2 linked regions of the Rhizobium lentis genome follow. The protein of the gene in region 1 interacts with the protein of each later gene in a pairwise test. Links are inferred from orthologs where the notes say so. Each region holds a gene or a part of one and is shown in the gene's direction. Other genes may lie near its edges. The genes, in order: J0663_RS07085 and J0663_RS20790.

Evidence for each region.
Region 2: the proteins of J0663_RS07085 (region 1) and J0663_RS20790 interact in binary tests that used the Escherichia coli proteins (3 or more experiments, as listed by UniProt). The link is inferred for Rhizobium lentis from one-to-one orthologs.

What each region holds. Positions count from the first base shown.
Region 1 is NZ_CP071454.1:1,471,396-1,486,090, forward strand. What follows is about bases 878-3,757. They hold J0663_RS07085 (sulfurtransferase TusA family protein), read left to right. Parts: upstream 878-2,145; coding sequence 2,146-2,370; downstream 2,371-3,757. Other genes in these bases: J0663_RS07080 (L,D-transpeptidase family protein), read left to right, coding at 896-2,140; J0663_RS07090 (TRAP transporter substrate-binding protein), read left to right, coding at 2,829-3,757. Also shown: more of J0663_RS07090, read left to right, coding at 3,758-3,806; J0663_RS07095 (TRAP transporter small permease), read left to right, coding at 3,932-4,510; J0663_RS07100 (TRAP transporter large permease), read left to right, coding at 4,515-5,795; J0663_RS07105 (FadR/GntR family transcriptional regulator), read left to right, coding at 5,805-6,587; J0663_RS07110 (CobW family GTP-binding protein), read right to left, coding at 6,601-7,752; J0663_RS07115 (D-alanyl-D-alanine carboxypeptidase family protein), read right to left, coding at 7,763-8,896; J0663_RS07120 (M20 aminoacylase family protein), read left to right, coding at 9,052-10,215; J0663_RS07130 (DUF2937 family protein), read right to left, coding at 10,439-10,963; J0663_RS07135 (hypothetical protein), read left to right, coding at 11,110-11,370; J0663_RS07140 (hypothetical protein), read left to right, coding at 11,483-11,635; J0663_RS07145 (BON domain-containing protein), read right to left, coding at 11,724-12,014; J0663_RS07150 (hypothetical protein), read right to left, coding at 12,077-12,727; dxr (1-deoxy-D-xylulose-5-phosphate reductoisomerase), read left to right, coding at 13,103-14,293; J0663_RS07160 (ABC transporter ATP-binding protein), read right to left, coding at 14,312-14,695. UniProt on the Escherichia coli protein: Sulfur carrier protein involved in sulfur trafficking in the cell. Part of a sulfur-relay system required for 2-thiolation during synthesis of 2-thiouridine of the modified wobble base 5-methylaminomethyl-2-thiouridine (mnm(5)s(2)U) in tRNA.
Region 2 is NZ_CP071454.1:4,234,425-4,249,045, reverse strand. Bases 475-3,280 are described here. They hold J0663_RS20790 (cysteine desulfurase family protein), read left to right. Parts: upstream 475-1,197; coding sequence 1,198-2,364; downstream 2,365-3,280. Other genes in these bases: sufB (Fe-S cluster assembly protein SufB), read left to right, coding at 2,533-3,280; J0663_RS20795 (alpha/beta hydrolase), read right to left, coding at 475-980. Outside these bases: J0663_RS20800 (GNAT family N-acetyltransferase), read left to right, coding at 1-268; more of J0663_RS20795, read right to left, coding at 303-474; more of sufB, read left to right, coding at 3,281-4,002; J0663_RS20780 (GIY-YIG nuclease family protein), read left to right, coding at 4,063-4,404; Fe-S cluster assembly ATPase SufC, read left to right, coding at 4,505-5,263; Fe-S cluster assembly protein SufD, read left to right, coding at 5,288-6,562; J0663_RS20765 (cysteine desulfurase), read left to right, coding at 6,575-7,816; J0663_RS20760 (SUF system Fe-S cluster assembly protein), read left to right, coding at 7,829-8,209; Fe-S cluster assembly scaffold SufA, read left to right, coding at 8,323-8,715; J0663_RS20750 (flagellar basal body protein), read right to left, coding at 8,831-9,136; J0663_RS20745 (amino acid ABC transporter ATP-binding protein), read right to left, coding at 9,343-10,134; J0663_RS20740 (amino acid ABC transporter permease), read right to left, coding at 10,131-10,799; J0663_RS20735 (amino acid ABC transporter permease), read right to left, coding at 10,796-11,437; J0663_RS20730 (transporter substrate-binding domain-containing protein), read right to left, coding at 11,535-12,368; histidine utilization transcriptional repressor HutC, read left to right, coding at 12,591-13,298; J0663_RS20720 (LysR family transcriptional regulator), read left to right, coding at 13,328-14,257; J0663_RS20715 (LLM class flavin-dependent oxidoreductase), read left to right, coding at 14,361-14,621. UniProt on the Escherichia coli protein: Master enzyme that delivers sulfur to a number of partners involved in Fe-S cluster assembly, tRNA modification or cofactor biosynthesis. Catalyzes the removal of elemental sulfur from cysteine to produce alanine.

The sequences.
Region 1 (14,695 bases):
CTTGCCGGCGACCGCAAGTTTTCCGAGGACGCCGCAATTCAGGCAGGCCTCGCCCGCTTCCGTGGTCAGCCCGTGGCCGTCATCGGCCAGGAAAAGGGCAATGACACCAAGACCCGCCTGAAACACAATTTCGGCAGCCCGCGTCCGGAAGGCTACCGCAAGGCGATCCGCATCCTTGAAATGGCCGATCGTTTCAGCCTGCCTGTCATTTCGCTGGTGGATACGGCAGGCGCCTATCCCGGCGTCGGCGCCGAAGAGCGCGGCCAGGCCGAGGCGATTGCCCGCTCGACGGAAATGTGTCTCGGCGTCAAGGTTCCCCTCGTTTCCGTCGTCATCGGCGAAGGCGGCTCGGGCGGAGCGATCGCGATCGCCACCGGCAACAGGGTCTATATGCTCGAGCATTCGATCTACAGCGTTATTTCGCCGGAAGGCGCGGCTTCCATCCTCTGGCGTGATTCCACCCGCGCCCGGGAAGCGGCGACCAACATGAAGATCACCGCCGAAGACCTGAAATCGCTCGGCGTCATCGACGGCATCATCTCCGAGCCCTCGGCGGCGCCCACCGCGATCCCGACAGCGTCATCGCCGCAACCGGCGATGTGATCGCCAATGCGCTTGGTGAAATGGCATCCCGCTCCGGCGAACAATTGCGCAACGAGCGGCGCCAGAAATTCCTCAATATGGGCCGCAATCTGTAAGCTCAGCCGCAACTGTTGAGCGATTGAGGCCAAACCTTGGCCACATTGTTGTTATCTCTAACATTGCGCTTGCGGGGGCGTTTCCTGACACGTCATAGGCTGTTAAGCATTTGTGAAGTATAAGCCGCCTATGATTCCGCTTCGTGCCCGGACTCCATAGGCGGACCGGGTCGCATTATCTTTATGGGCTAGTTTGGATGCGCATACGTCATTTTGCCTATGTTTCCCTGATGGCGCTGGCTCTGACCGGCTGCAACGACGCGTTGGAAACCGCGCAGGTCGATCTCTCCAAGGTCAAGAACAAGGTCGAGCAGCCGCTCCCCCCACATATCCTCAATGCCATGGCCGCCAAGGGCATGGACCGCAATTCGCCGATCATGATTCGCATCTTCAAGGAAGAAGGTGCCATGGAGATCTGGAAGGCGAAGACCGACAACCGTTTCGAGAAAATCGCTGATTACAAGATCTGCGCCTGGTCGGGCCGCCTCGGTCCGAAGGTCAAGACCGGCGACCGGCAGGCGCCGGAAGGTTTCTACGATCTGACGCGCGCCAACCTGAACCCCAATTCGAAATATTATCTGGCGATCAACACCGGTTTCCCGAACCGCTACGACGCGGCGAACGGCCGCACCGGTTCCGATCTGATGATCCATGGTGCCTGCTCCTCCTCCGGCTGCTATTCGATGACCGACCAGCAGGTGCTGGAGATCTATGCCTTTGCCCGCGACGCCTTCAAGGGCGGTCAGTCGACCGTGCAGCTGCAGGCCTTCCCCTTCCGTATGACGGCGGAAAACATGGTCAAGCATCGCCTCGATCCGAACTACGACTTCTGGAAGATGCTGAAGGTCGGCTACGACAATTTCGAAGTGACGAAGCGCCCGCCTGAGGTGAACGTCTGCGAGAAGAAATATGTCTTCAACCAGCAGGCGACCGACGGCGGCGCCTTCAATGCCGCCGGCAAATGCCCTGCCATGTCGACGCCGCCGGCGCTGGCGGCCGCCCTTGCCTCCTACGGCAAGACCTATGATGCCGACTATGCCAAGGCGATGAGCAAATTTGAGGGCATGGCCTGGTACGATCCATCCGAGGCCGAGCGCAAGGCGGTGGTCGCCAAGCTGCGCAAGGGCCGCGAACTCGCCTTCGCGCCGACAGGCACCTCGCTCGAAGCCGGCCGCATGGTCAAGGTCGCCGAACTCGAGGACCTGATGGCCAAGCGCACCGCTCAGAGCCTCACCGCCAACTCCGCTGCAGGCGCGACACCTGCAGCGCCGGCCCAGCCCCAAGCAACGGCGCAGTCCCAGGCAACGGCCGTCGCCGCCGCAACACCGGCGGTCGTGCCGGTGCCGATGCAAAATCCGCTCGCCTATACCGCACCCGAACCGCAGGAAACGGCCGACGCCGCGGCAAAGAAGCCATTCTGGAAGTTCTGGGCGCGGAACTGAACGGCTTGAACCCCGTTCTCTACGATCTTCGCGGCCTGAAATGCCCGCTGCCCGTGATGAAAACACGCAGGAAGCTTGCCGCCATGGCAAGCGGCGCGCTCATCCTCGTCGATACCAGCGATCCGCTGGCGGTGATCGACATGCCGCATTTCTGCAATGAGGACGGGCACGAGCTGGTCGAGACGGAAAAAACTGAAAGCGGCCACCGCTTTCTGATCCGCAAGCGCTAGATCTCCATCCCAAACCGGCTGCCTCCGTGGCGGCGCCTACAACTTTTCCCGCTCGTTCTCCGGCCGCCGACCATTGCTCGGTCGACGTTAAAAATTCATCATACAACTTGCCAGCTTTTGTATGTTGACATTATGTCCTCGCGGTTTTAGCCATAATGAGCCGGTTGGAGGAGCGGCAGGATAAGGGGCTGGTCGATCCACGTCTTCTGTTTCCAAGGGAAGAGCGAAAGCCCCTGCATGTAGATGAAAACAGCCGTGCCATCGGTTCGATGGGCACGTCGACCCGCATCGGCATGCCCGGTTGGCCTCCTCCCACACGACTTCTCAATGGTACCGACGCCAGCGCCTGATTGTGGAATGGCCGGAAAAGGCGGCGTGTGCAGGGTTCTGTCCTTGTATTCGCAAAGCTGGCGTGCCGATTATGAAAAGTGAATTGTCATGCAATACGGGAGGATAGCATGAAAAACTTCGTTAAGCTGGCAGCAGGTCTGATGATCGCTGCCGCGTTTGTGAGCAGCGCCGCCAGCGCTCAAACCGTGCTGAAATCATCCGATACCCATCCTGACGGTTATCCCACAGTCGAGGGCGTCAAATATTTTGGCGAGTTGGTCAAGGAGCGCACCAAGGGCCGCTATTCGGTCGAAGTGTACCATTCCGCCCAACTCGGCGAGGAGAAGGACACGATCGAGCAGGTGCGCTCGGGCGTAATCGAATTGAATCGTGTGTCGATGGCGCCTTTCAACGGCACGGTGAAGGAATCGATCGTTCCCGCCCTGCCCTATATCTTCCGTTCGGAAGACCACATGCACAAGGTCATGGACGGAGCCATCGGCGATCAGATCAAGAAAGCGTTCGAACCGGCCGGCCTTGTCGTGCTGGCCTTCTACGATGCCGGCGCCCGCTCGTTCTACAATAAGACGAAGCCGATCAACTCGGTTGCCGACATGAAGGGCCTGAAGTTCCGCGTTATCCAGTCCGATATCTTCGTCGACATGGTGGCGGCCCTCGGCGCCAATGCCACGCCCATGCCCTACGGCGAAGTCTACTCGGGAATCGAGACCGGCGTCATCGACGGCGCGGAAAACAATTTCCCGAGCTACGACACCGCCAAGCACGCCGAAGTGGCAAAGAACTACTCGCTCGACGAGCATACGATCCTGCCGGAAGTGTTCGTCATGAACAAGGCCGCGTTCGACAAGCTGACGCCGGAGGATCAGGAGATCTTCAAGCAGGCAGCCAAGGACAGCGTCGCCAAGCAGCGTGAACTCTGGTCCGCCAAGGTCGCCGAATCCCGCGCCAATGTCGAAAAACTGGGCGCGCAGATCACCACGCCGGAGAAACAGGGATTCATCGACGCCATGGCGCCGGTTTACGAGAAGCACGTCAAGGACGACGTACTGAAGAAGATGGTCGAGGATGTAAAGGCTGTGCAATAGCCGCAGCCTGCTCCTCGTGTGGAGGTCGGGGTGGAGTCATCTCCACCCCGGTTTCCCCGATGTTTCGTGCCATCTTCTCGATCCGCCCGATAGGGCGAGTGAGCGCCAATTTCGACGAGGCCCTTATGTCGAATAACCTGACCCCCGTCGCCAATTTCCTGACGCGCCTGAGCAACGCCGCCCTGTGGCTCGCCGGTATCGGTCTGGTGTTGATGACGGTCTTCGTCGCCTGGCAGGTATTCTGCCGCTATGTGCTGAACGACTCGCCGAGTTGGACTGAGCCGGGCTCAGTGATGCTGATGAGCTGGTTCATCTTCCTGGGCGCCGCCGTCGGCATCCGCGAGAACAATCATCTTGGCTTCGACGTGCTGCTCTATGTGCTGCCGAAATCCGGCAAGCGCGTTCTGCGCATGATCTCGGACGTGGTCATTCTCGCCTTCGGCGCCGGCATGATCTGGTACGGCGGCGCGCTCGTGAGCCTGACCTGGAACACAACCTTGCCGTCGCTCGGTATCTCAGGCGCGTTCGACTATATGCCGCTCTGCGCCGGTGGCGCGCTCGCCGTGATCTTCTCGCTGGAGCGCATCGTGTTGCGCCTCGCCGGCGAACCGATTGACGATGTGCTGGATGAAGTCCTGCCGACGGAAATCGCCGTCGAGATGGAGAACATCAATGCCGACCCGAACATCAAATTGAAAGCGTAGCGCGATGGAACTCTGGATCCTGTTCGGTGTTTTCACCACCCTGATGCTGATCGGCACGCCCATCGCCTTCTGCCTCGGCGTCGCCAGCTTCGCCACCGTGCTCTACATGGGGCTGCCGCCGCTGGTCGTCTTTCAACGGCTCAATTCCGGCATGAGCGTCTTTTCGCTGCTTGCCATCCCCTTCTTCATCTATGCCGGCGATCTGATGGTGCGCGGCGGAATCGCGAGCCGCATCGTTGCCTTCGCCGCGTCGCTGGTCGGCCATGTCCGCGGCGGCCTCGGCCAGGTCAACGTCGTCACGGCGACGCTGTTCGGCGGCATTTCCGGTTCGGCGGTGGCCGAAGCCGCAGCCGTCGGCGGTCTGATGATCCCGCAGATGAAGCAGCGCGGCTATGGCGCCGACTACGCGGTCAACGTCACCTCCATGGCGGCGCTGATCGCGCTGCTCCTGCCGCCCTCCCACAACATGATCATCTATTCGATCTCTGCCGGCGGCAAGATATCCGTCGCGGACCTGTTCACCGCCGGGGTGCTGCCCGGTCTGCTGCTCGCCTTTGCGCTGATGGCGACCGCTTACATCGTGGCGCGCTCGCGGGGTTACCCGACGGAGTCCTTTCCTGGCTTTGCGGCGGTGGCCCACTTGCTCGCCGTCGCGGTCCCCGGGCTGCTGCTGATCGCCATCATCTTCGGCGGCGTGAGGTCCGGCATCTTCACGGCAACGGAAAGCTCGTGCATCGCGGTCATCTACGCCCTGCTGGTAACGCTCTTCGTCTACCGGCAGATGGGCTGGAAGGATTTTGTCCACGCCACGCAGGGCGCCGTACGTACGACGGCGATGGTCCTCCTGATCATCGGTACGGCTGCCGCCTTCTCCTGGCTGATGGCCTTCCTGAAGGTGCCGGCCTCGCTGGTTATCTGGATGAAGTCCGTCGCCGACGACCCGCTGACGGTGCTGCTCCTGCTCAATGTCCTCATGCTCGTGCTCGGCACCTTCATGGATATGGGGCCGACCATCATCATCTGCACGCCGATCTTCCTGCCGGTGGCGCAAGCCTATGGAGTCGATCCTGTGCATTTCGGCGTGATCATGATCCTGAATTTCGGCATCGGGTTGAATACGCCTCCGGTCGGCGCGGTGCAATTCGTGGCTTGCGCGGTCGGCAAGATTTCAGTCTGGGAGGCTATGCGTTCGATCTGGCCGTTCTATGGTGCAGGCCTCGTTGTCCTCGGATTGGTGACGTACATCCCGGCAATCTCGTTATGGCTGCCCGCCATGTTCAAATAGGAGACCGACATGGCGGCCGATACAGCCGTTGATCTCAGGATCGAGCGGAAGCCGAAACTCTCGGAAGGCGTGGTTTCGGCCATCCGTGCGCAGGTCTTGTCGGGGGGTTACGCCCCGGGCGAGAAGCTGCCGACGGAAACGCGAATGGGCGAGCTTTTCGGCGTCAGCCGCACAGTTGTCCGCGAGGCGATCGCAACCCTTGCCGCCGACGGCCTTGTCGAGGCGCGCCAGGGGGCTGGCGTTTTCGTCAAGAATCATCCGACGATCACCTTCGGCGCGATCAGCCTCGATGTCGGCAACAAGATTTCCCATGCACTAAACGTCATCGAGGTGCGCATGGGCCTGGAGATCGAAAGCGCAGGGCTCGCCGCGCTGCGGCGCAATGCCGCCCAGGAGGCGCAGATCCAGGAAGCCTTCTTCGAATTCGACCGGCTGCTCGCACGTGGCGAAGCAACGGGCAAGAGCGACTTCGCTTTCCACCGGGAAATTGCGGCTGCCACCAACAATTCCTATTATGTCGAAGTCCTCGATGCGCTCGGCATGCGTGCGATTCCCTGCGACATCGCCTCGCCCTGGGGTACGGACAGCACGCTGTCGCGCGACTATCAGGAAGGGTTGCAGCGCGAACATCTGGCCATTCTGAAGGCGATTTCTGCCGGCGACCCGGAAGCCGCCCGCGCCGCCATGCGCGCCCACCTGACTGCAAGCCAGGAGCGCTACCGCACCCTGCTGAGCGGCCAGCAGGCAAGATGGCTTTCAGGCGCCCCTAAACGCAAGAATAAGATCACGTAGGGTTACGGGCGCATTAGATCCGCATGCCGGGAATGGCGAGCGGGTTGTCGGCCAGCGCCGTACGGTCCGGCGTGTCGATGCGCGGCTTGCCGAGGAAGGCGTCGAAGAGATCCTTCACGAAGGATTCGGGCAGGTCTTTGGTGATCAGCACCATGCGGGTTCGCCTGTCGTCCGGATCGGGCCAGGCGGGAAGCCGCACCGGCGGATGAAAGATGTTTTGGACCCCGTGCAGCACCAACGGCCGCTCCGGCCGGTCCGAAACGGACACGATCGCCTTCATCCTCAGAAGCTTGTCGCCGTGAGCCGATCGCAAGAGATCGATAAACATTTCGAGCGCCATCGGATCGATCGGCTTTTCCTCGATGATCGAGAAGGACCGGATCGAGGCGTCGTGACGGTTGACGTCACGCGCATGCTGGTAATGATCATGATGCTCATGGCCGACGTGATCATGATCATGACCGTGATCGCCGTGATGATGATGCGCCTCGTGCCCATCCTCGTCCCGCAGCCAGCGGCCGACATCGGCGATCTTCGTCGCCGGATCATAGAGCCCGTTCACCAGGACGGCGGCGCTGCCCGCTTTGATGCTGTCGGCATCCATCAACGCGGCGCGCGGGTTGAGCGCCCGCAGGCGCTGTTCCAGCTCGGCCGTTGCGTCGGCCATCGATGTCTTTGAAACGATCAGCCGGTCGGCGACAGCCGCCTGCTTGCGCGCCTCCTCGTGATTGTCGAGCGTCTGCAGCCCGTTGACCGCATCGACGACCGTGACGACGCCGTCGAGCTCGAAATTCGTGGCAATGACGGTATTTCCCATGATCGCCTGCATGACCGGTGCCGGATCGGCAAGGCCGGTCGTTTCGATGACGACGCGCTTGACCGGCTTGACGCGGCCCGTCTGCACGGCATCCATCAGGTTCGCCAGCGTATCTACCAGTTCGCCGCGCACGGTGCAGCAGAGGCAGCCGTCGGACAATTCGATGATCGAATCGCCGGAACTTTCGACCAGCAGATGATCGATGCCGACATCACCGAATTCATTGATGATGACGGCTGCATCCTTCATGACAGGATCTTTCAGGATGCGGTTGAGCAGCGTCGATTTGCCGGCGCCGAGAAAGCCGGTCAGGATGGTGACCGGAATCCGGTTGTTGAGCGCGCTCATCGATCAGACCTTAAAAAGCTGTCGGGCGCGGCATCGGCACCGGCACGTTGGCGATTGCGCCGGCCGTATCGCCCCTCGCCATCTTTTCCGGCTGCTCGGCCGGCTGCGGATCCTGCCCCGGGATCAGGCCGGCAAACACGAATCGCGGGTCGTGGTCCATCTCCAGGATATAGGGCGAGTGCACCTTCATGCGGCCGACCTCATCGCGGGTTTCACTGCGCACTTTGGCGCCCTTGGCGCTGCAGATATCCGCGGTCATGTCGGTCACCTGGTCTTGCCCCGGCCCGTAAGGTTTCAGCGAACCGAGCGTGTCGTTGCCCGAGAACTGCGTGGTGAAGCCCTTTTGCAAAAGGTTCGCCGTCGCATCGGCGCGCGCCGCCAGGCTATCGGTGCCGAGCACGACGGAAACGAGGGTGCGGCCATTGCGCGTCGCCGAACCGATCTGGTTGAAGCCCGAGGCGCAGATGAAGCCGGTCTTCATACCATCGGCGCCGGCGAAGCGGCCGATCAGCATGTTGAGGCTCGGCACGTTCTGCTGGCCGGTGGTGAAGCCCTCGAGCGCGAAATAACTGGCATATTGCGGAAAATCGCGGCGCAGCGCCACCGTCAGCACGGCAAGGTCACGCGCCGTCGTGTATTGCCCCTTGCCGGGCAGGCCGTTCGGATTGACGAAATGCGAATCAGTCATGCCGAGCTTCAGCGCGTCGCCGTTCATCCGGTTCACGAAGCCCTCCTGCGTGCCTCCGATGGCTTCGGCAACCGCGACCGCGACGTCGTTGGCCGATTTCACCAGCAGAATCTTCAGTGCGCTGTCGAGCGTCAGCTTCTGGCCCGGCTTGAAATACATCTTGGCGGCCGGCTGCGCGGCAGCGCGCTTGCTGATGACGATGGGCGTATCGAGGCTGATCTGACCGGCGCGGATCGCGTCGAAGACCGTATAGACGGTCATCAGCTTGGTGAGCGAGGCCGGGTACCATTTGCGGAAGGCTTCTTCATGCTCCAGCACGCGGCCGGTCTGCACGTCGACGAGAATATGCGGATTGGCCTGGGCAAGCGGAACGGAAGCAATAAAACCGGCAGTCGCAGCGACTAGGAAGCTAAGCGGCCGCACTGCGGCAAATAAACCAAAGTGGCTCGTCGACACGGCTCATCCTTCAGATATCAGGAAATCTCGAAAGCTTCATCTATCTAGCCTATATGGCTATGACATGGCAAAGGTCATTGACGAAGTAATTTGCATGAGCCTCACGCCCTGTGAAGCGATCAACGATTGTCGGATTTGATAACAGGAACGCCAGTATGCCGATTTTGAACAGAGCCGCCGAATTGCAGGACGAAGTCGCCGAATGGCGCCGGCATATCCATGCCCGGCCCGAGCTTCTCTTCGCGGTGGAAAACACGGCCGCCTTCGTGGCCGAAAAGCTCAAGGAATTCGGCGTCGACGAGATCGTCACCGGCATCGGCCGCACCGGCGTCGTAGGCCTGATCAGGGGCAAGGGCGAAGGCCGCCGTACGATCGGCCTGCGCGCCGACATGGATGCCCTGCCGCTGACCGAAATCACCGGCAAGCCCTGGGCTTCGAAGACACCGGGAAAAATGCATGCATGCGGCCATGACGGCCATACCGCCATGCTGCTCGGCGCGGCGAAATACCTCGCCGAGACCCGTAACTTCAACGGCAATGTCGCGGTCATCTTCCAGCCCGCCGAAGAGGGCGGCGGCGGCGGCAACCTGATGGTGAAGGACGGGATGATGGAGCGCTTCGGAATCGAAGAGGTCTACGGCATGCATAACCTGCCGGGACTGCCCGTCGGCCAGTTCGCCATCCGCAAGGGCGCGATTATGGCGGCGACCGACGAATTCACCGTCACCATCAAGGGCCGCGGCGGCCACGCCGCCCAGCCGCACCGGACGATCGACCCGATCGTCATCGGCGCCCAGATCGTCGCCAACCTGCAGATGATCGCCTCGCGCACCGCCGATCCGCTGCGCTCGGTCGTCGTTTCGGTGACGAAGTTCAATGCCGGTTTCGCCCATAACGTCATTCCGAATGACGCGACCTTCGCCGGCACGGTGCGCACCCTCGACCCCGAGGTGCGCACGCTCGCCGAAACGCGCTTCCGGCAGATCGTCGAGGGCCTGGTTGCAGCCCACGGTGCCGAGGCCGAGATCAGCTTCCATCGCAACTATCCCGTCACCGTCAATCATCCCGACGAGACGGAGCACGCCGTCGCCACCGCAAGCGCCATTGCCGGCGAGGACAACGTCAACGCCGAAATCGATCCGATGATGGGCGGCGAGGATTTCTCCTACATGCTGAACGCCCGTCCCGGCGCCTTCATCTTCATCGGCAACGGCGACAGCGCCGGCCTCCACAACCCGGCCTACGACTTCAACGACGAGGCCATCGCCCACGGCATCTCCTACTGGGTCCGCCTCGCCGAACAACGCCTCGGCGCCTAGCAACAATTAAGGCTTGGCTTCGCCCCAAGCCTTTTGTATGCATGGCATGCAAGTGGTCCCGTAGCTCAGCAGGATAGAGCACCAGATTCCTAATCTGGGGGTCGCGCGTTCGAATCGCGCCGGGATCACCATTTTTCAAGCGCTGAGCCATATGGCCACTGCGGGAATGGGTGGAATGGCTGATCTCGTCTTGTAGATCGCCGCGGGACGGCTTTGCCCCGTGTCAAGCTCGCGGCGCCTGACGATAGGCTCCTCGTCTCCTTATGATCCGCCGCACACCAAACCCCAGCAGCGCCGCCACAACCGATCCGCCGACAAAACCGATTGCGCCCCAGACGAGACCCGCAAAGCTGACCGGAACACCGGGCACGAAATCACGCCAGGTATTGGCAAAGACGACGTCATCGGCATTGCCCAGAAGCACGAAGGGTTTGGCGACCGGGGCGGCGGTGGCGAGTTTAAGTTGCTGCAACTGCAGTTTTTCGTAACGCGTGATCGTGCTTTGCATCGAGACGCCGCGGTCGCGCAGGAAATCGTCGGCGGACTGCGCATAGGCGCTAAGCGCCTGCTGGCGGTTGAGGTGGTGCTGAGCGGCTTGGCGGTTGAAGTCGTCGACGATGACCCGCAATTCATCGATCGCGCCGCCGATCCGCTGGCGATATTGCTGTGCAAATTCGGGCGCCTGCGAAAAGACCGTGCCGCCGGCAAGTCCTGCGACGATGGCGATGATCCTTGCAATCTGTCCCATGATCGATGTCTCCGGCTGTTCCCTGCGCTAACGATCCGCAGCCGCAAAGGTTTCTGCCTTCGACACAATCGGTAATGCTATGTGATTGAACCGGCAGCGCTTCCGGCGAGTTGACGGCAGGACAAACTCAGAAAGAGAGGCTCGTCATGAAACAGTTTATCCTCGCCTGCACGCTCTCCGCGGCGTCCGTTTTGTCAGCCCTGCCGTCCCAAGCGGCAAGCGTCACCATCACCACGGATGACGTCCGTCCCTATTACGGCGAGTCGGAACGCCCCTATTACCGCCATCGCCCCTATTACCGCCACCATATGAGGGAGCGCTACGTTTCCCGCGATTGCTTCACCAAGACGGAGAAGATCCGCCGTCACGGCCACACGATCGTCAAAGAAACCCGGATCTGCCGATGAGACGCCCCCACGCAGACGAGCCCCGCCGACGACGCCGGGCTCTTCGCCAGATTGCGCCGATGAGGAACTTCGCAATATCGGCCACGTTTATCGCGAAACGGGAGTATTCAGCATGCGTATCAAGATGACTCTTTTGGCAATCACCTATGTCGCCGTCAGCGCTTTGCTGCTCGCCATCGCCCATCAACCACCAGGGCCGGTGACCACGGCGAAGACCGATCGTCTGGCCGGCTCAACGTTCCTTGTCGAGCGCTTCGCCGGTTGATCAACCCGAGCGCGCTCCGGCAGCCTGGAGCGCGCGGCGCGCTGACCGCATTTCGCTGCCGCGCCGCTGACAGCGCAGCAGCCGACACTCAATGCGTGCCGTCCAGCGACGATCCGCCGAGCAGAATTCGATTTTGCACCTCATGCACGCCCTCGACGGCCCTGGCGACCGCGGTCGCCCGCTCGATCTCGCCGACCGTGCCGACGATACCGCTGAGCACGACCAGGTCGTCCTCCATCGTGACCTCGACATCGGATGCGTCGATGCCGCCAGCAATCGCCAGCGCATTGGCGACGGCCGCCTCGACCGATGCGCGATTGGCGATTTCCGCTTCCATTTCAGGCGCGAGCCCGTGAAATGTCTGCTCCTTGAAAACCATGATCCGTTCCTCTGTGAAACCTTGAAAAGAAACGTCCGTCGGCTGGTTTTGGTTTCAGCGCGTTACCAGTTGATGCGATAGCGGAGATTGACGCTGCCGGCTTCATCCTCCGAAAACGGATTGTTCATCGCGGCGTCGAGATTGAGGTTCGGCAGGATCGTCTGGCTGATGGCCACCGAACTGGAGAAGTCGCCGCTGGTATCGCTAAGGCCGGCACCGGCCGAAAGCGAGGTTCCGGTCCAGGGATGGATGAGTTTCAGCGCCTGCGACGCCGTCACTGAGGCTGGCCGGGCATCGACCGGGTCGTAACCGACGCTGACGGAGCGGCTCGTTTGCATGTCGAGCGAATCCGACAGGATCCAGCTGCGCGAACGGCTGAGCGTCAACGCACCGCTGCCGCGCAGCGTATCGACGCTGACACGCACGCCCTGCTGTGACCGGCCGGCCGGCGTGACGCTTGTCCGGCTGATCCGACCCCAGAGCATCGCCTGTTCGGATTCAGGCAGCAGGGCGCCGCCTTTAGTCGCGGCGAGCGCGAGGTCGGCGCCGGCGCTCGTTTCCCATTCCGCCGGCAGACGAAAACCCATCGTCGCCTTGTACGACCGGTCCGAAAGTTTGGCGGGCGACCAGATCAGCAGGTCGTCCGCCTTTGCAGCGGCGGTGAGCCAAGGCAGGATGGCGAAAAGACTGATGGCTATTTTAAATCTCGTCATGTGATCCGATCGTCTTGACTGACACGGGCTGGCTCATCGAACGGCACGATTTCGCACCAAAGTGCCCGCAGCGAACACGGGCGGGCAGCGCGGCCAAGCCGAACACCCGATGTCATCCTCGATTAATGTTTGGCCAGAAAGGCCGGAGGCAGCCAAGTGCCCGTTCTTCAAAGGACGCCGCAGCGCCCGAATAATCATGCGACCATGACCGGCAGCATGGGAATCACGATCCCTGCCGGGATGTTATTAGGATCACATCCCGCCGCCACTCTGTAAACCCCTTGAGGGGGAAATCTGCTGCACCGCACACTTGCCGCCCCCTCCAAACCCTAGTAGAGCCTGAACTTACGACAGGAATTTTTTCGTGAATTCTACATGACGACCGGCAAAACCGCGCCGCGGCGCCTCAGCATCTTCGGTTCGACCGGCTCGATCGGCCGCAACACGCTCAATGTCGTCGAACACCTGGGCGGGCGGGAGAATTTCGAAATTTCCGTTCTCACGGGCAACGGCAATATCGAATTGCTGGCCCGACAGGCGAGAGCATCCGGCGCGCGACTGGCGGTGACGGCAAGCGACCGGCATTACGAATCGCTGAAGAATGCGCTCGCCGGCAGCGGCATAGCGGTCGCGTCGGGAAAATCCGGGCTCATGGAAGCGGCCGACTGCGAAGCCGAGTGGGTGATGGCGGCAATCGTCGGCACCGCGGGGCTCGCCCCGACGCTCGCCGCCGCGCGCCGCGGCGCCGATATTGCCCTGGCCAACAAGGAGTGTCTGGTTTCGGCCGGCGATCTGTTCATCAAGGCGATCCGCGAAGGCGGCGGCAGGTTGCTTCCCGTCGATAGCGAGCACAATGCAATTTTCCAGGTGCTGGAAGAGAACCAGCGCCATGCCGTCGAGCGTGTTATCCTGACGGCGTCGGGCGGTCCTTTCCGCACCGCATCGCTGGAGGAAATGAAGCATGTGACGGTGGAAACCGCGCGCGCCCATCCGAACTGGTCGATGGGATTGAAGATCTCGATCGACAGCGCCTCGATGTTCAACAAGGCGCTGGAGATGATTGAGGCCCGGCACCTTTTCGGCCTGAACCCCGAGCAGATCGAGGTCATCTTCCATCCCCAGTCGATCATCCATTCCATGGTCGGCTATAGCGACGGTTCGGTGCTGGCCCAGCTCGGCGCGCCCGATATGCGCACGGCGATCGGTTATGCCCTCTCCTATCCGCGCCGACCGAACCTGCCGGTCGAGCGGCTGGACTTTGCGAAGCTGGCGCGGCTTGATTTCGAGGCGCCGGACGAGGTGCGGTTCCCGGCCTTGCGGCTGGCGCGCCTTGCGATGACGCGCGGCGGTGTTCAGGGCGCGGTGCTGAACGGCGCCAAGGAAATGGCGCTTGAAGCCTTCATCGAGGGGCGCCTGTCCTTCCTCGCCATGGCCGAGGTCACCGAGAAGGTCATGGACGATCTGGCCGGCCTGCCGCCGGCAGCCGGCATGGACGATGTATTTGGCGCCGACAGGCAAGCCCGGCAGCGGGCGGTGGAGCTGATGAAACTCGACCTCGTTGGCTGAGGCCGCAGGCGGCCGCACTTATCGCAGCCGATTGCCGCCCTCGTCGAACAATCGGCAATTCGACGGTTCAAAATGCAGGCTGACCTGCTCGCCGGCGGCGATGCTGGTCGGCGACCGATGCTCGACGGTGAGCGACTGGCCATCGCCGAGCTGGCAGTAAAGATACTGCGTTCCGCCGAGATATTCGGAAAAATCGACCCTTGCCGTCAGGCTGCCTGAACGGTCGGATGCCACCGTCAGATGCTCCGGCCGCAGACCGAGCGTCACGGCCGCAGCGGCCGGCCTGTCCGCAGGTGACAGGCCGCTTTCGACGCGCCCGCCGGCGACCTCGACCTGGCCCCCTCCGCCCCACCGGGCATTCAGGAGATTCATCCTGGGCGAGCCGATGAAGCCCGCCACGAA
Region 2 (14,621 bases), 2.8 Mb from region 1 along the record:
AGAATTCGAACTCGGCTATTCCTTGCGCGAAGAGGCGTGGGGCAAGGGCCTGGCGACGGAGGCGGCAAGCGCACTGGCCGGCTGGTTCTTCGAAAAGCAGTTCGCTTCGAGCCTCATCGCCTTCACCCACCCCGAAAACATCGCCTCGCAACGCGTCCTCAAGAAGATCGGCATGCGTGAACGCGCGCCGATCCTGATCGATGGAGTGCTCGACATGGCTTTCGAGCTGATCGCCGGGATGCGGTCGGCAAACCCCGGCGCGCCGTGACGATGGCGGTGGGCAGCCGTTGGCGCTATGAGGATCAGCGGATACGCTTTGCCGCCGGCTCCGGCACCAACTCGCCATTGAGGCGGCGGTCGAGATAGTCCTCACATTCGCTCATCAGCGTCTCCACCTGACCATTGAAGAAATGATTGGCGTTGGCAACGGTGCGATGGGTGATGAGGATGCCTTTCTGGGTCTTCAGCTTTTCGACGAGGCCGTTCACATCTTTTTCCGGCGCAACCTTGTCGGCTTCGCCGTTGATGATCAGGCCGGACGAGGGGCAGGGCGCCAAGAAGGAGAAGTCGTAGGTATTCGGCTGCGGAGCGATCGACATAAAACCTTCGATCTCCGGTCGGCGCATGAGAAGCTGCATGCCGATCCAGGCGCCGAAGGAATATCCGGCGACCCAACAGGTCTTGGAATCGGGGTGCAGGCTCTGCACCCAGTCGAGCGCGGAGGCGGCGTCGGACAATTCGCCGGCACCATGATCGAATTCGCCCTGGCTTCGGCCGATGCCCCGGAAATTGAAGCGCAGCGTCGTGAATCCGCGCTTCTGAAACATGTAGAAGAGCTGGTAGACGATCTGATTGTTCATCGTGCCGCCGAACTGCGGATGCGGATGCAGGATGAGCGCAATCGGCGCGCTTTTTTCCTTGGAGGGCTGGTAGCGGCCTTCAAGACGGCCGGCTGGGCCGTTGAAAATAACTTCGGGCATTGGTACTCCGGGTTTTATTTCGCGTTCGCGCTGCGTTGGACGACAACATGACTTGACTAATGTTGTCAGCTTTTCTAAAACGCAGTTTAGAACAATTCGAAACTTACATGGCGATCCACGCTTCGTGGAACGTGTCATAAGGCAAGCCCGGCGGAAATTTCAAGAAAAATGCACCGCCGATGCTGAAGCAAGCTCGTCAAGCGCAGGACTGAAGATCATGGCGCCGCCACGCCTTTATCTCGACTGGAATGCCACAGCGCCGCTGCACCCCGCAGCGCGCGAGGCGATCATGCGCGCGATCGACATATTCGGCAATCCGAACAGCGTGCATGGAGAAGGCCGCGCCGCACGCGCAGCCATTGAAGGCGCGCGGCGCAAAGTGTCCGCATTTGCCGGCACTGATGCCGCCAACGTGGTCTTCACCAGCGGCGCGACGGAAGCGGCCAATCTGGTGCTGACGCCGGATTTCCGCATGGGCCGCACGCCGCTCCAGCTTGGCCATCTTTATGTCTCGGCAATCGAGCATCCGGCGGTGCGCGAGGGCGGCCGCTTTGCCAAGGAGAAGACGACGGAGATCCCGGTGACGGAAGCCGGCATCGTCGATCTCGATGCGCTCGCCATGTTGCTTGCTGCTCATGACAAGGCCGCCGGCCTGCCGATGGTCGCCATCATGCTCGTCAACAATGAAACGGGCATCATCCAGCCGGTCGAGGCGGCGGCAAAGATCATCCATGCCCATGGTGGGCTCTTCGTCGTCGACGCGGTGCAGGCGGCGGGGCGTATCCCGCTCGACATCGAGCGGATCGGTGCCGATTTCATGATCGTTTCGTCGCACAAGATCGGCGGGCCAAAGGGAGCCGGCGCGCTGATTGCGCGCGGCGAGGCGTTGATGCCGCGGCCGCTGATCCAGGGCGGCGGGCAGGAACGCGGTCACCGATCGGGGACACAGAATTCGCTGGCGCTGATCGGGTTCGGCGCGGCGGCCGAGGCGGCCGCGGGCCAGCTCGAGACACGCAATGCGGCGATCGGGGCGCTGCGCGATCGGTTGGAGGCCGGCATGCGCAGGCAGGCATCCGACGTGATCATCCATGGTGAGGGCGGCGGGCGTGTCGCCAATACGATTTTTTTCACCTTGCCGGGGCTGAAGGCAGAGACCGGGCAGATCGCCTTCGATCTCGAAGGCGTTGCGCTTTCGGCAGGATCGGCCTGCTCGTCCGGTCGGCTCGGCGAAAGTCATGTGCTGACGGCGATGGGACGCGACGCCAAACTCGGAGCGCTGCGCATATCGCTCGGCTTTTCGACGACGGAAGAGGACGTCGACAGGGCGATTGCCGCCTTTGCGAAGATCGCCTGCCGGCGCAGGTCGGCGGGCGAGGCGGCCTGACCGCATCATAAACTTGCGGAAACGCAAATTTCCGCTTGCCAATCGGGCTGAAAAGTCCCTTTTGGCCACTTACATACTGGGCAAGCAATTGCCCGACATGAGGGGCAATTGAATTGCCCATACGCTACAAGCTGCCGGACCTTGTATCCGGCGAGATTGGAGAACGAAATGGCTGCCGTGCAGGAAACGATCGACCAGGTGCGCCTGATCGATGTGGACCAGTACAAATACGGTTTCGAGACCGTCATTGAAATGGACAAGGCGCCGAAGGGCCTGTCCGAGGATATCATCCGCTTCATTTCGGCCAAGAAGCAGGAGCCGGAATGGATGCTGGAGTGGCGTCTCGAGGCCTATCGCCGGTGGCTGACGCTGGAAGAGCCGACCTGGGCGCGCGTCAACTATCCGAAGATCGATTTCAATGACATTCATTATTACGCTGCGCCGAAGAGCGCGCCGGGTCCGAAGTCGCTCGACGAAGTCGATCCGGAATTGTTGAAGGTCTATGACAAGCTCGGCATTCCGCTGCGCGAACAGGAGATCCTGGCCGGCGTCGATAAGCCGAAGATCGCCGTCGATGCCGTTTTCGACAGCGTCTCGGTCGTCACCACTTTCAAGGCGGAGCTGAAGAAGGCCGGCGTGATCTTCATGTCGATCTCGGAGGCCATACGCGAGCATCCGGATCTCGTCCGCAAATATCTCGGCTCGGTCGTGCCGACCTCGGACAATTATTATGCGACGCTGAATTCGGCGGTCTTTACCGACGGCTCCTTCGTCTTCGTGCCGAGGGGGGTTCGCTGCCCGATGGAGCTTTCCACCTATTTCCGCATCAACGAAAAGGGCACCGGCCAGTTCGAGCGCACCTTGATTATCGCGGAAGAGGGCGCTTACGTCTCCTATCTCGAAGGCTGCACAGCACCGCAGCGTGACGAAAACCAGCTGCATGCGGCCGTGGTCGAACTGGTCGCGCTCGACGATGCCGAGATCAAGTATTCCACCGTCCAGAACTGGTATCCCGGCGACAAGGAAGGCAAGGGCGGCATCTACAACTTCGTCACCAAGCGCGGCGATTGCCGCGGCGATCGCTCTAAAATCTCATGGACGCAGGTCGAAACCGGTTCGGCGATCACCTGGAAATATCCGTCCTGCATCCTGCGCGGCGACGACAGCCGCGGCGAGTTCTACTCGATCGCCGTCTCCAACGGCCATCAGCAGATCGACAGCGGCACCAAGATGATCCATCTCGGCAAGAACACGTCGAGCCGCATCGTCTCCAAGGGTATCGCCGCCGGTGTTTCCAACAACACCTATCGCGGCCAGGTCTCGGCTCACCGCAAGGCCTCGAACGCGCGCAACTTCACCCAGTGCGACTCGCTCCTGATCGGCGACAAGTGCGGTGCTCACACCGTGCCCTATATCGAGGCGAAGAATTCGACGGCGCAATTCGAGCACGAGGCGACCACCTCGAAGATCTCCGAGGATCAGCTGTTCTACTGCCTGCAGCGTGGGATTCCGACCGAGGCGGCAATCGCGCTGATCGTCAACGGCTTCGTCAAGGAAGTCCTGCAGGAACTGCCGATGGAATTCGCCGTCGAGGCGCAGAAGCTGATCAGCATCTCGCTGGAAGGGAGTGTTGGCTAAGCGGTTTTCCGTCATCCTCGGGCTTGTCCCGAGGATCTAAGCACAACTGCGGAGGATCGGGTGAGCGGGTTTGTCTACATGATGTCCGACAAACCAAGAGGTGTAATCTACACCGGCGTCACCAGCGATCTGCAAGGGCGCGTATGGGAACACGGCAACAAAATCCACAAGGGTTTTACGGAGAAATACAGAGCGAAAAACCTCGTCTGGTTTGAGAGCCACCCGAACATTGTGCTGGCGATCCAGCGAGAGAAATCTCTAAAACGCTACCTGCGTGAATGGAAAATCAAGCTCGTCGAGGAGCTCAACCCGACTTGGATGGACCTTTACGAGCGCATCGACGAAATCGAGAATGTCTATCGGCCGCATGAAGATACGCGGCAGTGGAGCGATTACAATTGAAGGCTTAGATCCTCGGGACAAGCCCGAGGATGACGATCGAGACCGGTGAAAACGGTCAATTGGGCGGCCCTTGAAGCCGCTTTAGAATAGGAAAAACAAGATGCTTGAAATCAGAAACCTTCATGCCCGCATCGCCGAAGACGGCACCGAGATCATCCGTGGCCTGAACCTGACGGTAAAGGCCGGCGAAGTTGCGGCGATCATGGGACCGAACGGTTCCGGCAAGTCGACGCTCTCCTATGTGCTGTCCGGCCGTGAAGACTATGAAGTGACCGAGGGCGACATCCTTTATAACGGCGAGAGCATTCTCGAGCTCGATCCGTCCGAACGCGCCGCCAAGGGCATCTTTCTCGCCTTTCAGTATCCAGTCGAAATTCCCGGCGTCGCCACCATGCAGTTCCTGAAGGTCGCGATGAACGAGCAGCGCAAGGCGCGTGGCGAGGACGAACTGACGACGCCGGACTTCATGCGCCGCGTCAAGGAAGCTGCAGCCAAGCTGCAGATCAACACCGAAATGCTGAAGCGGCCGCTCAACGTCGGTTTCTCCGGCGGCGAGAAGAAGCGCGCCGAGATACTGCAGATGGCGCTGCTGGAGCCGAAGCTCTGCGTGCTCGACGAAACCGATTCCGGCCTCGACATCGACGCGCTGAAGATCGTTGCCGACGGCGTCAATGCGTTGCGTTCGCCCGATCGCGCCGTCGTCGTCATCACCCATTACCAGCGCCTGCTCAACTATATCGTACCCGACACTGTCCACGTCCTTTACAAGGGCCAGGTGGTCAAGTCGGGCGACAAGACCTTGGCGCATGAGCTGGAAGCCAATGGTTACGCCGACATTATCGGCGCAGCCGCGGCCTGAGTTCGGGTGGAAAGGACGACGTCCATGAACATGCAGACGACGAGCCGTCTTACCGCGGCCGAAACGGCGCTGATCGACGCCTTCAACCATCAGATTGGCGACCTGCCCGGCAATGGTGCAGTGACGGCGTTGCGCGACCGGCTTCTCGATGATTTAAAGAAGGCCGGCCTGCCGACGCGCCGTATTGAGGCCTGGCATTACACTGATCTCAAAAACCTCCTGCGCGCCGTGCCGCCGCAAGTGGGTGATGCTGGCTCCAACGCGCTCGACCCGGTTGTCGCCGGCTCCACGGTGCTGGCGGTGATCCAGGGCCATGCCAATCAGAAGGCGGTCGCCAATGGCCTCGGGCTTTCCGCCTATTCCGAGCGCTTGATCGACGGCTCCGCGGCTGATGGGCTCGATGCACTGGGCAGCGACGATGCTGTCGGCCGGATCAATGGCAGCTTCGTGCGCGACGGCTATGTGGTCGATGTGCCTGCCGAGACCGAGCTTGAAAATCCGCTTGAAATCCAGTTCATCCACGCTGGCGGACAGACGCATACGCGCCTTCCCGTTTCCTTTGGCGCCGGCGTCAAGGGAACAGTCATCGAGCGTCACCTTGCGGTGACCGGCGATGCCGCCTTCGTGTCCCACATCAGTGACATCGCGGTTGGCGAAGGCACGGAACTGACCTGGATCATCCTGCAGCAGCAGGGCGCCGAGGATACGCATCTCGGCCAGATCCGCGTCGATCTCGGCGCCGACGCCAAGCTTCGCCTGTTCGTCATCAATGCCGGCGGTAAGTTGGTACGGCAGGAACTGCATATCAAGGTGACGGGTGAGGGCGCCGATCTGACGCTGCGCGGCATCAATCTGCTCGGGGCCGAAAGCCATACCGACGTGACGATGGTGCTCGGCCACGACGTGCCGCATACCGGTTCGACCGAAGTGATCCGCAACGTCGTCTTCGACCGAGCCAAGGGTGTGTTCCAGGGCATGATCCGGGTGGCGCCCGATGCGCAGAAGACCGATGCCAAGATGGCTTGCAACACGCTGCTGATGTCCGACGATGCCGAGTTTTCGGTCAAGCCCGAGCTCGAGATCTTCGCCGACGACGTCCAGTGCGGCCATGGCGCGACGGTGACCGATATCGACGCCAATCATCTCTATTACATGATGGCGCGCGGCATTCCGGAGAACAAGGCGCGGGCAATGCTCGTCAACGCCTTCGTCGCCGAAATCGTTGAGGAACTGGAAGACGAGGCCCTGGTCGAAGCGCTGGAAGGCGTGATTTCGGCCTGGCTCGAAAAGCACGCCTGATCGGATATATCGATGGACAAGATAGCAGCGGCCACACAATACGACGTAGAAGCCATCCGCCGGGATTTTCCGATCCTGGCGGAGAAGGTGCACGGCAAGCCGCTGGTCTATCTCGACAATGGCGCGTCGGCACAGAAGCCGCAGGTGGTAATCGACGCCATCTCGCACGCTTATGCCCATGAATATGCCAATGTGCATCGCGGCCTGCACTACCTCTCCAATGTTGCGACCGATGCCTATGAGGCGGCGCGCGAGAAGGTCCGCCGCTTCCTCAATGCACCTTCCGTGAACGACATCGTCTTCACCAAGAATTCGACGGAAGCGATCAACACCGTCGCCTATGGCTGGGGCATGCCTGAGATTGGCGAAGGCGACGAGATCGTGCTGACGATCATGGAGCACCATTCCAACATCGTGCCCTGGCACTTCATCCGCGAGCGGCAGGGCGCCAAGCTGGTCTGGGTGCCGGTCGACGACGAGGGCGCCTTCCATATCGAGGATTTCGAAAAGAGCCTGACAGAACGCACCAAGCTTGTCGCCATCACCCATATGTCGAATGCGCTCGGCACGATCGTTCCCGTCAAGGAAGTCTGCCGCATCGCCCATGAACGCGGCATTCCCGTGCTGATCGACGGCAGCCAGGGCGCCGTGCACCTGCCCGTCGACGTGCAGGATATCGATTGTGACTGGTATGTGATGACCGGCCACAAGCTCTATGGCCCGTCGGGCATCGGCGTGCTGTACGCCAAGAAGGAGCGGCTATCGGAGATGCGCCCATTCCAGGGCGGCGGCGAGATGATTTTCGAAGTCGCCGAGGACCTTGTCACCTACAATGATCCGCCGCATCGCTTCGAGGCCGGCACGCCGCCGATCGTCCAGGCGATCGGGCTCGGCTATGCGCTCGACTATATGGAGAAGATTGGCCGTGAGGCGATCGCCCGCCATGAGGCCGACCTTGCGGCTTACGCGGCCGAGCGCCTCAGATCGATCAATTCGCTGCGGATGTTCGGGACGGCGCCCGAGAAGGGGAGCATCTTCTCTTTCGAACTCGCCGGCATCCATGCCCATGACGTCTCGATGGTGATCGACCGCCAGGGGGTTGCCGTGCGAGCCGGCACGCATTGCGCCATGCCGCTCTTGAAACGCTTCGGCGTCACCTCCACATGCCGTGCATCCTTCGGCATGTACAATACCCGTGCCGAGGTCGATACGCTGGCCGATGCGCTGGAATATGCGCGCAAGTTCTTTGCCTGAGGAGTATCGTTGATGAGCCTGGACGAAAGCGAACAAAAGATCGACGTGCGCGAAGGCATCGTGCATTCCAGCATCCCGGCCGATGAGCTGGCGCGGCTCAGCGACGACGTCATCAGCGCGCTGAAGACCGTCTACGATCCCGAAATTCCCGCCGACATCTTCGAACTCGGTCTGGTCTACAAGATCGACATCGAGGACGACCGGATGGTGAAGATCATGATGACGCTCACCGCGCCCGGCTGCCCGGTTGCCGGCGAAATGCCCGGTTGGGTCGAAAACGCCGTCGGCGCCGTCGAGGGCGTGTCGGGCGTTGAGGTCGAAATGACTTTCGACCCGCCGTGGACGCCGGACCGCATGTCGGAAGAGGCCCAGGTCGCCGTCGGCTGGTACTGAGCAGGCGATGGTACTGGCGCAGTACCACGGTATTGATCCGATTACCTCGGGCGACTACATTTGATTCATGAAGCACCGGATCTTGACCCCGGTTGTGGAAGGAGATGGAGCCGATGGGCTTTGCAGTGATGAGCATGACGGACGGGGCTGCGGCCCGCGTCAAGGCGATCGTCGAAAACTCCGGCCCGGAGGCGAAGGGCGTTCGCGTTGGCATCAAGAAGGGCGGCTGCGCCGGGATGGAATATACCATCGACCTGGTGACCGAGCCGAATGCCAAGGACGATCTGATCGAGCGCGACGGCGCCAAGGTCTGGGTCGAACCCTCAGCCGTGCTCTATCTTCTCGGCACAGAAATGGGCTTCGAGCAGACGACGCTCCGCTCCGGCTTCACCTTCACCAATCCGAACCAGACATCGGCCTGCGGCTGCGGCGAATCCGTCGAGCTGAAACCTGCCGATCTCGCGGCCCTTGCCGCGCAGCGTCAGAGCGAGCCGGCACATTCCTGATAACCGTCCCCCTTTAGGCTGATGGGGAATGCTCCATTGGCCGATCCCAACAGGCGGATCGGCACGTGGATGATAAAAATAGAGTAACGAATAGCGCCATGGCTTTGAGGGTTGCCTAGTCGCGCTTGATGCTCATCAGCATTTCCCAGATGTCGGCGCCGGTCTCGAAGAACATGGCGTTTGCCTTGTAGCTTTGCTCGGCTTCGATCAGGTCGGTGAGTTCGGTGGCCGGATCGACATCCGAGTCCGTCGGACCGTCGATGGCCTCTACGCTGCCTGAGGCAACAGAGGTGAGGCTGGTGTTCAGCCTGTTATAACCAGGGGTGCTGCTGTTTGCGACGTTGCTGGCGATCGCGCTGATCCGTGTCGTCTGTGCCCGCATTCCCAAAAGAGCAGTGCCTGCAAGACTCGATATGCTCACCAGCCGTTTCCCCAGAACTGGATAGCCGTCTTTTACCCGGAAGGATTTAGGGAATGCTGAAGGCGTTGCGTTAGCGAAGACCTATGAGTACGCAACCATGCCGTCAGATGTGCTTCGCAATGGCACGGCGCGCAGCCATATCGGGATCTCCACGGGGACAAACCTACAGAACCAAACCGTTTGGACGGATCAAGTAACGACGCGCATCACAGCAACATCGAGGCTCCGCGATCGATATAGGTATCAAGAAACTGCTCGAGGCGCGGGTTTCTCGGTCGCTTGAAAACCTCTTGGGGCGAACCGGTGAACAGCACCTTGCCGTGATCGAGAAAGATGATCTGCTGGCCGACCGTTGCGGCAAACCCGATCTCGTGGGAAACGACGACCATTGTCATGCCTTCGGCGGCGAGATCGCGCATGACGTTCAGCACTTCGCCAGTCAGTTCGGGATCGAGTGATGAGGTTGGTTCGTCAAAGAGCATGATCTTCGGGTTGAGAGCCAGGGCCCGCGCGATAGCAACACGCTGCTGCTGTCCTCCCGAGAGCTGTGACGGATAGTGGTTTGCCCGACCCTCGAGACCGACCTTGGCGAGTTGAGCCATTGCCCGCTCCTCTGCGTCCTTGCGGTTCGTTTTGTGAACCGTCTTCAGCGCCTCGCTGACGTTGCCGAGCGCGGTCATGTGCGGCCAGAGGTTGAACTGCTGAAAAACCATGCCGATCTGGGCGCGAATCCGCCGATTGGCGGCAGCCGGCAGCCGCTCCCTTACGCCATTCGCATTTTCCGCAAAGCCGAGCACCTCGCCATTGACGGCAATGGTCCCCTTTGTAGATTCTTCCAGAAACGCCATGCAGCGCAGCAGCGTGCTCTTGCCGGATCCCGACGGACCGATCACGCAGGAAACCTGTCCCTGCGCGATATCAAGATCGATACCGTTCAGTACGGTGGAATCGCCAAACGTCTTGACAAGATTTTTGACTGCTATCGCGGGAACACTCATATGTTGAAAAACCTGAATCTGGTGAGTTTCGTTTCGGCGAGACGACCGAGCCAGCCGGTGATTTCGACCAGCGCCCAGTAGAAGAGGGCGAGGACAAAAAGCGCTTCGACAAATGCATATTGCTGCGATCCGATGGCGCTCAGTGTTGCCGTCAGTTCCGGCACGGTGATGATCGACAACACGGCCGTCTCCTTCATGAGGATGATCGTCATGTTGAGCGATGGCGGCAGCACCAGCATGGTCATCTCAGGCAGCAATATGCGCCTGACGATTTGCGTGTGTGTCAGGCCAACGCATAGACCCGCTTCGATATGCCCCTTCGGGACGGCGGCAAAGCCCGAGCGGAATATCTCGCTGAAATAGGCCGCGCCGTAGATGGACAGGCCAACGACGCCTGCCGGGATCGGATTGAGCGACAATCCGATGAAGGGGCCCCCGTAGTAGACGAGGAATATCTGAATGAGGAAGGGCGTGCCGCGCAGCACTGCGATGACAATGCCGAACGCCCTGTCCAAGAGCACCCCGCCAAAACGCCGCGCGACAGCGACAAGGAAACCCAGAACGGCAGCGGCAAGAGCGGCGACGATCCAGATAACGATTGTCACGAAGGCACCGCTGGCGATCTCCGGCAAATGGCTGAAAATCACATTGATATCGAACGTCATCGCGGTACTCCCGGCAGGGATCGTTCGATCAGACCGCCGGCAAGTGCTACGATCCAATTGATGGCGAGGTAGATCAGACCGGCGGAAGCGAAGATTTCGAGCGGCAGAAAGGTGCTGCCGGCAAGGTCTTGGGCCATGCGCGTCAGCTCGACGATCCCGACAACGGAGACCAGCGAAGAAGCCTTCAAAATAAGGATCGCTTCGTTGACGAGCGCCGGAAAGGTCAGCCGCAGAGCGATTGGCGCCTTGATCCGGCGGAAAATCTGCATGGGCGTGAGACCGACCATCTCGGCGGACTCGACAAGGCCCGAGGGGACGCTGGCAAAACCGCCGCGCAGATTTTCAGCCTGATAGGCAGCCGTGCACAGCGAAAGGCCAACGATGGCCGCAACGATACTCGGCACGTTGATGCCGATCACCGGCAGAAGGTTATAGATCAGTAACAGCTGCACCAGCAGCGGCACGCCGCGAAAGAAGCTAATGAAAATCTTCCCCGGCAACACGAAAAGCCGTTGCCGCGAAAGGAGCATGGCGGAAACAATGATCGCGATCGCAAAGCCGATCAGAATTGAAACCACGCTGATCGTGACCGTGTAGATCGAAGCTTGCAGAAGAAGTTCGAAAAGTTTGGTGGACATGGGCGATGCTTGCCTGCGTGCTGCGGCCGTGACGTCTGTTCCCACGGCAAATTGCGCCCCGACCGATGGCGGGGCGCGTGCATTTCACCAGCAATGATTAGAATGCCGGATCCTTGACAGCGTCCGGTGTATCGAAAGACGCACCGAACCACTTCTTTTGCAGCTCTGCCATACGCCCGTCTGCCTTGATCTTGAGCATCGCGGCATCGATCGCGTCCATCAGCGGGGCGTGATCGGCGTCCTTGAGACCGATGAAGCCGAAATAAGACTTCTTTCCGAAAGGCGGCAGGACGACTTCGAAAGTGCCCTTTCGCTGGCTGGCGACAAAGGCGATGTTCGGGAGCGAATTGGCAACGCCGGCAATACGGCCGGCTGCGAGATCGGCGTAGGTCTCAGTGAAGGCAGGATATTCGCGCACATCGACTTTGGTCGGCAGCGTGTCGGAAAATTCCTTCAGCTGGTCGAGCTGGGCAGTTGCCTTGCCGACACCAATCGTCTTGCCGGCAATGTCTGCCGGTTTGCTGATCGTCGTGTCGCCGGCCTTCTTAAGGATGGCAATCGTCGCTTCGGCGATCGGCGGCGTGAAGCGATAGCGCTCCATGCGCTTCTTGGTGATCGTGGCAGGACCTGCGACGATATCGAACTTGCCAGCCTCAAGCGCGGGGAAGACGCCGTCCCAGGGAAGTGCCACCCACTCGATCTTGACGCCAAGTTCCTTTGCGATCTCGGCAAAAAGGTCGACGTTCAGGCCCGTATGTTCACCGGCATCGATATAGTCAAACGGTGCGAAGGCCGTTTCGGTGCCAACCTTGAGCGTGCCGGCTGCCTTGACGGCCGCCAGCGTATCGGCTGCGTGGGCGGAAAAGGCTGCTCCTAACAGGAACGCAGCGCCGACCAGACCCGTCAGCAGTGACTTTGCCTTCATCATCATCTCTCCAGTTTTATCCCTCCAACGGAGGAGTTTTGTTCCCGATTTTGATTTCAATGCGCGAATTTTTATGCTCCGCTTTTGACTATACAAATAGATATAGGCTGGCTTAGAGTGTCAATGTAAAAGTCGAGGAACGCAAAAATTGTGCCGGGTGGCGGCAATCTTTGCCGGTGTGATGCGACCGCTCCGGCACTTGGTCGTGACGCCCAACGAGGTGTGGACTTGGTGTCGATTTATCAGCGTATTTACATGGATATCGAGGCGAAGATCATCAGCGGCGATTGGCGGCCCGGCGACCGTATTCCCGTAGAACATGAACTGGTCGCGGAATATCAATGCTCGCGCATGACTGTCAGCAAGGCACTGTCGGCTCTGGTCGAACGCGGCATGATCGTCAGAAGGCGCAAGACCGGTTCGTTTGTTGCGTCGCCCCAGATCGACCGCACGGTAATGGATATTCAGGATATCAGCACCGAAGCGGAACTGGCCGGGCACGAACACCGCTTCGAGCTTCTCACCCGTAAAGTCGAACGCCTTGGAGAAACGGACGCACAACAGCTGTCGGAAGCTCCCGATGCGGAGATACTCAGGCTTCAATGCCTACATATCGTGGACGGCAGACCCAATGCCATCGAACGGCGGATCATCATGCTCGACGCCGTCCCACGTGCGCGCGACGAGAGCTTCGCCTCGATCCCGCCCGGCAAATGGCTGCTTGCGGAAGTTCCCTGGTCCAAGGCCAAACACGTCATCCGCGCCGTCTCGGCCGATACGGCGACGGCGCGAATGCTGGAGACAGAAAGAGGCCAGGCGTGCCTTAGCCTCATCCGGCAGACCTGGCAGAACGGCCGGACAGTGACATATGTCGAGATTATCCATCCAGGCGACCGGTTCCAGTTCGCAGGGACGTTTCATCCGATGGCAAATTGAGTTGGCGCACACCACTGGAGGTTCTGCAAGTGATCGATGAGCGCTTCAAGACGATCCCGCTCAAGGGTCTGCAAGCCTTCGAGGCGGTGGGGCGCTGCGGCGGCGTGACGGCTGCGGCACTGGAGCTCAAGGTCTCGCCGGGGGCAATCAGCCAGCAAATTCACAAGATCGAAAGTTTTCTTGGAGTTTCCTTACTGGAGCGGAGCGGGCGAACCGTTGAGCTGACCGCATGGGGCCGGCTCTATCATCAGGAGATTTCGAAGGGATTTGAGCAATTTGCGTTCGCTCAGCAGTTATTGGAAAGGGCACGCAACGAGACGCCGCTGGTCCTTAGCGCGCTTTCTTCCGTCGTCAACAAATGGATCGGCAGGCGAATCTTCGACTGGCAGGCCCTACACCCCGATGTTCAAGTGAGAATTATTGGACGGGACAAGGAGCCCAGGATCGGTTTCGACGATGTCGATTTCCGCGTAAGCTACGGGTCGGACGTCCTTCAGCACGACCATTATACTGAACTGTTTCGCGATTGGGTCGTGCCTGTCTGCTCGCCGTCGCTAATGCAGGATCGCGCGCACGTGGCCCGGGATCTCTTCGAGCAGCCGCTTCTGCATGTCGAGTGGGAAAGGCACTTCACGCCTTACCCAAGCTGGGCGGAGTTCGCGGCCATGGCCGGTATACCGTTCGACGCCTCGACGCCCGGCCTCTCCTTTACCCTGTCGAGCAGCGCGATCGATGCAGCCGTCAACAAGCGTGGCGTCGTCCTCGCGCAGATGTCGATGATTACCGATGAGCTCGAGGCGCAGACGCTCGTCACTCCCGTCGACATGCGGATTCCGCTGCGCGAAAGCTACTTTCTCGCCTGGGACCGCGCGGCACTGCAAAAGCCGCGCGGCCGCGAATTCCGCGACTGGCTCGTCGCCATTTCCCGTCAGCAGGCTTTGGTGTCAGCCCCCAAGTGAACGTTTTAGAAAATCTAAAACGGACCTTAGCGCCGCGATGTTGATGAAAATTTGCGCCTGGTGATAATTTGCGCGGCCACAGCATGCATAAGGGGAGAGCTCAATGGCGCGAACCGACAAGATGAAACTTGGGACCTTCGTCTACACTTTCGGCTTTCATCCGGCCTCGTGGCTGCATCCGGCCAGCGATGTCGGCGGCGCCAATGACTTCGCCCATCTGCTCGGTGTCGCCAAACGATCCGAGGCGGCCAAGTTCGATTTCATGTTCATGGCGGATTCTCCGGCTGCCGCCGTCGGTGATCCGAATGCGCTTGCCCGCATTCCGACCAAGATGAATCGCTTCGAACCCCTCTCACTGCTATCA